Streptomyces sp. 2114.4: one gene and its partner. The protein of the gene in region 1 interacts with the protein of each later gene in a pairwise test. Links are inferred from orthologs where the notes say so. Each region holds a gene or a part of one and is shown in the gene's direction. Other genes may lie near its edges.

Region 1 (2,911 bases):
ACGAGGGCGGCGACCCGGAGACCGCCCCCGATGTGCTCACCCGTGAGGAGTCGACCTGGCTGTGGGTGGACACCGCGGCGGCCGTCGCCGACCACGGCGAGACCCAACTGCTGGTGCGCCACCTCGACTCGGCGGTCCAGGGCTCGGTCCCCCGCCTCCTGGAGGAGGTCCGTGCAGTAGGGCACCCCCGTACGGTCCAGGTCCTGGTGGCGCTTGCCGCGGCCCACCCCGATCCGGCACTCGCCAAGGCGGTACGCCGCGCGGCGTTCCAGGTCCACACGGGCGGGGTTTGATCTCCACGTTTTCGTCTTTCCCACCGTGGTGGTTGCTCGCCGTTTTTCGCCCGCTGACGCGGTGCGCCCACCGTTGCTCCCCCACCGCCTAAAGGACGTGGGAGGTACCCCCAGCGGCGGGCGCACCGCGCAGCGGGCGAAGAACGGCGGGGACCCCCACGGCGGGACAGCCGACCACGTGGGAGGAAAATCAACTTGCACGGGGCCGTTAGACTGCCTCCCATGGCAGTTCTCCCCCGGGTTCATTAGACGGCGCAGCCCGCTCTCGGACCGTCCGTCCAATCCGCCGTCTTCCTGCCCTGGAGTTTTTCCGTGATTACCGCCTCCGGCCTTGAGCTGCGCGCCGGCGCCCGCATCCTCATCGAGTCCGCTTCCTTCCGTATCGCCAAGGGCGACCGCATCGGCCTGGTCGGCCGTAACGGCGCCGGCAAGACCACCCTCACCAAGGTGCTGGCGGGCGAGGGCATCCCCGCCTCCGGTTCGGTCACCCGCGCCGGCGACGTCGGCTATCTGCCGCAGGACCCGCGCACCGGCGACCTGGACGTGCTGGCCCGCGACCGCATCCTGTCCGCCCGTGACCTCGACAGCGTGCTGCGCAAGATGCGCGAGAACGAGGACCGGATGGCCAACGGCAAGGGCGCCACCCGCGAAAAGGCGATGCGGAAGTACGAGCGCCTGGAGACCGAGTTCCTGACCAAGGGCGGGTACGCCGCCGAGGCGGAGGCCGCGACCATCGCCGCCAGCCTCGGTCTGCCCGACCGCATCCTCGGCCAGCCGCTGCACACCCTCTCCGGTGGTCAGCGCCGCCGCGTCGAGCTGGCCCGGATCCTGTTCTCGGACTCCGACACCCTGCTGCTCGACGAGCCCACCAACCACCTCGACGCCGACTCCATCGTCTGGCTGCGGGACTACCTCAAGACCTACCGCGGCGGCTTCATCGTGATCTCCCACGATGTCGACCTGGTCGAGACCGTGGTCAACAAGGTGTTCTACCTCGACGCCAACCGCTCGCAGATCGACATCTACAACATGGGCTGGAAGCTCTACCAGCAGCAGCGCGAGGCCGACGAGAAGCGCCGCAAGCGCGAGCGCGCGAACGCCGAGAAGAAGGCCGCGGCGCTCAACACCCAGGCCGACAAGATGCGGGCCAAGGCCACCAAGACCGTCGCCGCCCAGAACATGGCCAAGCGCGCCGACAAGCTCCTCGCCGGGCTGGAGCAGGTGCGCGCCGCCGACAAGGTCGCCAAGCTGCGCTTCCCGGACCCGGCACCGTGCGGCAAGACCCCGCTCACCGCCGAGGGCCTGTCGAAGTCCTACGGCTCCCTGGAGATCTTCACCGATGTCAACCTGGCCATCGACAAGGGCTCCCGGGTCGTCATCCTCGGTCTGAACGGTGCCGGCAAGACCACCCTGCTGCGGCTGCTGGCCGGCGTCGAGACGCCGGACACCGGTGAGGTCCGCCCCGGGCACGGCCTCAAGCTCGGCTACTACGCCCAGGAGCACGAGACCCTGGACCCGGACCGCACGGTCCTGGAGAACATGCGCTCGGCCGCCCCGGACATGGACCTGGTCGCCATCCGCAAGACGCTGGGTTCCTTCCTCTTCTCCGGGGACGACGTCGACAAGCCCGCCGGGGTGCTCTCCGGCGGCGAGAAGACCCGGCTCGCCCTGGCGACGCTGGTCGTCTCCTCGGCCAATGTGCTGCTGCTCGACGAGCCCACCAACAACCTCGACCCGGCCAGCCGCGAGGAGATCCTCGGCGCGCTGCACACCTTCACGGGCGCGGTGGTCCTGGTGTCGCACGACGAGGGAGCGGTGGACGCGCTGGAGCCCGAGCGCATCATCCTGCTGCCCGACGGCGTCGAGGACCTGTGGGGCCAGGACTACGCGGACCTGGTCGCGCTGGCCTGATCACGGCGTATGGATCATGCCGTATGGATCATTCGGCCGATGTGTGATCCATCATCTGAGTGAGAACGGCTCGTACACCGGCGAGTCTGCGGCATCCGGCCGGGCCCTTGGGGCCCGGCCGTCACCATTTCGTCGGCATACCGCCTGACCTGCCCCTTCTCGCGCAAAGCCGGGGACGGGCGGCCTTCCGCAGAGGCGGAATATGGCATTCCGGCCCGTGAGAGCGCCCGCTGGACGGCAAAGGATGTCGTACTGACCCTGCGGAATGGGTGGCCAGGAAGCCGGGGAGGGGTGATCATGAGAGTCCAGAGCGCACTTCCCACGAGGAGGCACGGGTGGCCGAGACTCTGAAGAAGGGCAGCCGGGTAACCGGCGCCGCGCGCGAGAAGCTCGCGGCAGACCTGAAGAAGAAGTACGACTCCGGTGCGAGCATCCGGGCGCTGGCCGAGGAAACCGGCCGCTCCTATGGATTCGTGCACCGGATGCTCAGCGAATCCGGTGTGGTCCTGCGCGGTCGAGGCGGAGCCACAAGGGGCAAGAAGGCCGCATCGGCCTGACGGCTGCGACTCCGGGTGCAGCGGTGTCCCCCCGGTCGACCGAGCAGTCGGCCGGGAGGTTACCGTTCAGTCACTTACGCACGCAGGTGCGGATGGCTGACTCGGAGGCGCTGATGACTCTGCTCGACAAGGACGGTGTGCGACTCGCCG
Region 2 (4,436 bases), 3.8 Mb from region 1 along the record:
TCGAGCGCTTCAATCGCGGCGGCCCCGCCCCCTCGGGCCCCGGCTCCGACGGGGGGACGGGCCTGGGCCTGGCCATCGCGCGCTGGGCCGTCGACCTGCACGGCGGACGCATCGGCGTGGCCGAATCCCCCCGCGGCTGCCGGATCCGGGTCACCCTTCCGGGGTTGGAGTCAGCTCGAAGCTGACGGCCGCTGACGTAGGGTCGGTGGTGGGAGCACTCCTGCGCGGGTCCCGCGGTGATCAGCCCTACCCGTATACAGGCAAACCTCGTGTGTTTCCCGTCAGGTCCTGCCCCGAAACCCGTCCGGGAATGTGACGTACGCGACGAGTGACCCTCCCAGCCTGCATCCAGGGTCCCAACAGGCGTAGCCTTTATTCCCGCTGTCCACCACCTTAGGAAGCGGAAGAGGGCGGTTGCCGCCGTGTCGCTACAGTCCCCCAACAGCTCGAGCATCTCGACCGACCAGGAAGGGCAGGGTAAGAACCCTGCCGCCGCGTTCGGTCCCAATGAGTGGCTCGTCGACGAGATCTACCAGCAGTACCTCCAGGACCCGAACTCGGTAGACCGAGCCTGGTGGGACTTCTTCGCCGACTACAAGCCGGGCGGCGCCACCGCGCCGGGCCAGCCGGCGGAGGGCGCTGCCCCCGCTCCGGCCGCCCCGGCGCAGTCGTCCCCGGCGGCGCCCGCCGCGGCGGAGCCGAAGCAGTCCGGTGCGAGCACCGGAGCGGCCGCCGCCGCGCCGCCTTCTGAGCCGGCCACCCCGGCGAAGCCGGCCGCGAGCGCGCCGGCCCCGGCCAAGGCCGCGCCGGCCAAGCCGGCCGCCAAGGCCGCCACCCAGAAGGCCGACGGCGAGGTCACTGCCGGTCCCGAGTTCGTCACGCTGCGCGGCCCGTCGGCCGCCGTTGCGAAGAACATGAACGCCTCCCTGGAGCTGCCGACGGCCACGTCCGTCCGCGCGGTCCCGGTGAAGCTGCTCTTCGACAACCGCATCGTGATCAACAACCACCTCAAGCGCGCCCGCGGTGGGAAGGTCTCCTTCACCCACCTCATCGGGTACGCGATGGTGCAGGCCCTCAAGGCCATGCCGTCGATGAACCACTCCTTCGCGGAGAAGGACGGCAAGCCGACGCTGGTCAAGCCCGATCACGTCAACCTCGGTCTGGCCATCGACCTGGTGAAGCCGAACGGCGACCGCCAGCTCGTCGTCGCCGCCATCAAGAAGGCCGAGACGCTGACCTTCTTCGAGTTCTGGCAGGCCTACGAGGACATCGTCCGCCGGGCCCGCGACAACAAGCTCACGATGGACGACTTCACCGGAGTCACCGCGTCGCTGACGAACCCGGGCGGCATCGGCACCGTGCACTCCGTGCCGCGTCTGATGCCCGGCCAGTCCATGATCATGGGCGTCGGCGCGATGGACTACCCCGCGGAGTTCCAGGGCACCTCCCAGGACGCCCTGAACAAGCTGGGTGTCTCCAAGGTCATGACGCTGACCAGCACCTATGACCACCGGGTGATCCAGGGCGCCGCCTCCGGCGAGTTCCTGCGCATCATGAGCCAGCTGCTGCTCGGCGAGAACGGCTTCTTCGACGACATCTTCAAGTCGCTGCGGATCCCGTACGAGCCGGTCCGCTGGCTGCGGGACATCGACGTCTCGCACGACGACGACGTCACCAAGGCCGCGCGGGTCTTCGAGCTGATCCACTCCTACCGGGTCCGCGGCCACGTCATGGCCGACACCGACCCGCTGGAGTACCACCAGCGCAAGCACCCCGACCTCGACATCACCGAGCACGGCCTCACCCTGTGGGACCTGGAGCGCGAGTTCGCGGTCGGCGGCTTCTCCGGCAAGTCCATGATGAAGCTGCGCGACATCCTGGGCGTGCTGCGCGACTCGTACTGCCGCACCACCGGCATCGAGTTCATGCACATCCAGGACCCCAAGCAGCGCCAGTGGATCCAGGACCGGGTCGAGCGCTCGCACAAGTCGCCCGAGCGTGAGGAGCAGCTGCGCATCCTGCGCCGGCTGAACTCCGCCGAGGCGTTCGAGACGTTCCTGCAGACGAAGTACGTCGGCCAGAAGCGCTTCTCGCTGGAGGGCGGCGAGTCCGTCATCCCGCTGCTGGACGCGGTCATCGACTCCGCGGCCGAGTCGCGTCTGGACGAGGTCGTCATCGGCATGGCCCACCGCGGCCGCCTCAACGTCCTCGCCAACATCGTCGGCAAGTCGTACGCGCAGATCTTCCGCGAGTTCGAGGGCAACCTCGACCCGAAGTCGATGCACGGCTCCGGCGACGTGAAGTACCACCTGGGCGCCGAGGGCACCTTCACGGGCCTCGACGGTGAGCAGATCAAGGTCTCGCTGACCGCCAACCCCTCCCACCTGGAGGCCGTCGACCCGGTCGTCGAGGGTGTGGCGCGCGCCAAGCAGGACATCATCAACAAGGGCGGCACGGACTTCACGGTCCTGCCGATCCAGCTGCACGGTGACGCGGCCTTCGCGGGCCAGGGCGTGGTCGCGGAGACGCTGAACATGTCCCAGCTGCGCGGCTACCGCACCGGCGGCACGGTGCACGTGGTCATCAACAACCAGGTCGGCTTCACCGCCGCCCCGGAGTCGTCGCGTTCGTCCATGTACGCCACCGACGTGGCCCGCATGATCGAGGCGCCGATCTTCCACGTCAACGGCGACGACCCCGAGGCCGTCGTCCGCGTTGCCCGTCTGGCCTTCGAGTTCCGCCAGGCGTTCAACAAGGACGTCGTCATCGACCTGATCTGCTACCGCCGCCGCGGTCACAACGAGTCGGACAACCCGGCCTTCACGCAGCCGCTGATGTACGACCTGATCGACAAGAAGCGCTCGGTGCGCAAGCTCTACACCGAGTCCCTGATCGGTCGCGGCGACATCACGCTGGAAGAGGCCGAGCAGGCGCTGCAGGACTTCCAGGGCCAGCTGGAGAAGGTCTTCACCGAGGTCCGCGACGCCACGACGACGCCGGCCGCCCCCGAGGTGCCGCAGCCGAAGGCCGAGTTCCCGGTCTACGTCGACACCGCGATCTCCCAGGAGGTCGTCAAGCGGATCGCCGAGTCGCAGGTCAACATCCCCGAGCGGGTCACCGTCCACCCGCGTCTGCTGCCCCAGCTGCAGCGCCGCGCGGCCCAGGTCGAGGACGACACCATCGACTGGGGCATGGGCGAGACCCTGGCCATCGGTTCGCTGCTGATGGAGGGCACCCCGGTCCGGCTCGCCGGCCAGGACTCCCGCCGCGGCACCTTCGGCCAGCGCCACGCGGTGCTGATCGACCGCGCGACCGGTGACGACTTCACCCCGCTGCTCTACCTCGCCGAGGACCAGGCCCGCTTCAACGTCTACGACTCGCTGCTGAGCGAGTACGCGGCGATGGGCTTCGAGTACGGCTACTCCCTGGCCCGCCCGGAGGCGCTGGTCATGTGGGAGGCGCAGTTCGGTGACTTCGTCAACGGCGCCCAGACCGTCGTCGACGAGTTCATCTCGTCGGCGGAGCAGAAGTGGGGCCAGACGTCCGGCGTCACCCTGCTGCTGCCGCACGGCTACGAGGGCCAGGGCCCGGACCACTCCTCGGCCCGGATCGAGCGCTTCCTCCAGCTGTGCGCGCAGAACAACATGACGGTCGCCGCGCCGACCCTGCCGTCGAACTACTTCCACCTGCTGCGCTGGCAGGTCCACAACCCGCACCACAAGCCGCTGGTCGTCTTCACCCCGAAGTCGATGCTGCGTCTGAAGGCCGCGGCGTCGAAGACGGAAGAGTTCACGACGGGCGGCTTCCGCCCCGTCATCGGTGACTCCACGGTCAAGGCCGAGGATGTCCGCAAGGTCATCTTCTGCTCCGGCAAGGTCTACTACGACCTGGAGGCCGAGCGCGAGAAGCGCGGCGCGAACGACACCGCGATCGTCCGCATCGAGCGCCTTTACCCGCTTCCCGGCAAGGAACTCCAGGCGGAGATCGCCAAGTTCCCGAACGCCGAGAAGTACCTGTGGACGCAGGAAGAGCCGGCGAACCAGGGTGCGTGGCCGTTCCTCGGCCTCAACCTGATCGACCACCTCGACCTGGCCGTCGGTGCCGATGTCCCGCACGGCGAGCGCCTGCGCCGCATCTCGCGGCCGCACTCCTCGTCGCCGGCCGTCGGCTCCGCCAAGCGCCACCAGGCCGAGCAGGCACAGCTGGTCGCGGAGGCCTTCGACGCCTGAGGCGTCAGGCCGCCGGGGTGACCGGTGGTGGAACAGCGGAAGGGCCCGTCCCCGGTGGGGGCGGGCCCTTCCGCATGCCGCGGTGCTGACGCAGGTTCTTAAACGGGCTGCGGTTCGAAGTCCCAGTACGGGCGGCGGCGGCGCCGGGCGGACAGGGTGTGCGGGTGCTCGGCGCCCAGCGTCGCGGAGAGCTGCCCGATCGCCTCC

The links.
Region 2: the proteins of CFW40_RS07665 (region 1) and CFW40_RS24425 interact in binary tests that used the Escherichia coli proteins (3 or more experiments, as listed by UniProt). The link is inferred for Streptomyces sp. 2114.4 from one-to-one orthologs.

What each region holds. Positions count from the first base shown.
Region 1 is NZ_FYEY01000001.1:1,751,219-1,754,129, reverse strand. What follows is about bases 61-2,904. They hold CFW40_RS07665 (ABC-F family ATP-binding cassette domain-containing protein), read left to right. Parts: upstream 61-605; coding sequence 606-2,204; downstream 2,205-2,904. Other genes in these bases: CFW40_RS07655 (enoyl-CoA hydratase/isomerase family protein), read left to right, coding at 2,854-2,904; CFW40_RS07660 (helix-turn-helix domain-containing protein), read left to right, coding at 2,540-2,761; CFW40_RS07670 (hypothetical protein), read left to right, coding at 61-293. Also shown: more of CFW40_RS07670, read left to right, coding at 1-60; more of CFW40_RS07655, read left to right, coding at 2,905-2,911. UniProt on the Escherichia coli protein: Genetic data indicate it may be involved in ribosome assembly or function.
Region 2 is NZ_FYEY01000001.1:5,513,812-5,518,247, reverse strand. What follows is about bases 61-4,429. They hold CFW40_RS24425 (multifunctional oxoglutarate decarboxylase/oxoglutarate dehydrogenase thiamine pyrophosphate-binding subunit/dihydrolipoyllysine-residue succinyltransferase subunit), read left to right. Parts: upstream 61-422; coding sequence 423-4,229; downstream 4,230-4,429. Other genes in these bases: fxsT (FxSxx-COOH system tetratricopeptide repeat protein), read right to left, coding at 4,328-4,429; CFW40_RS24430 (ATP-binding protein), read left to right, coding at 61-185. In the rest of the region: more of CFW40_RS24430, read left to right, coding at 1-60; more of fxsT, read right to left, coding at 4,430-4,436. UniProt on the Escherichia coli protein: E1 component of the 2-oxoglutarate dehydrogenase (OGDH) complex which catalyzes the decarboxylation of 2-oxoglutarate, the first step in the conversion of 2-oxoglutarate to succinyl-CoA and CO(2).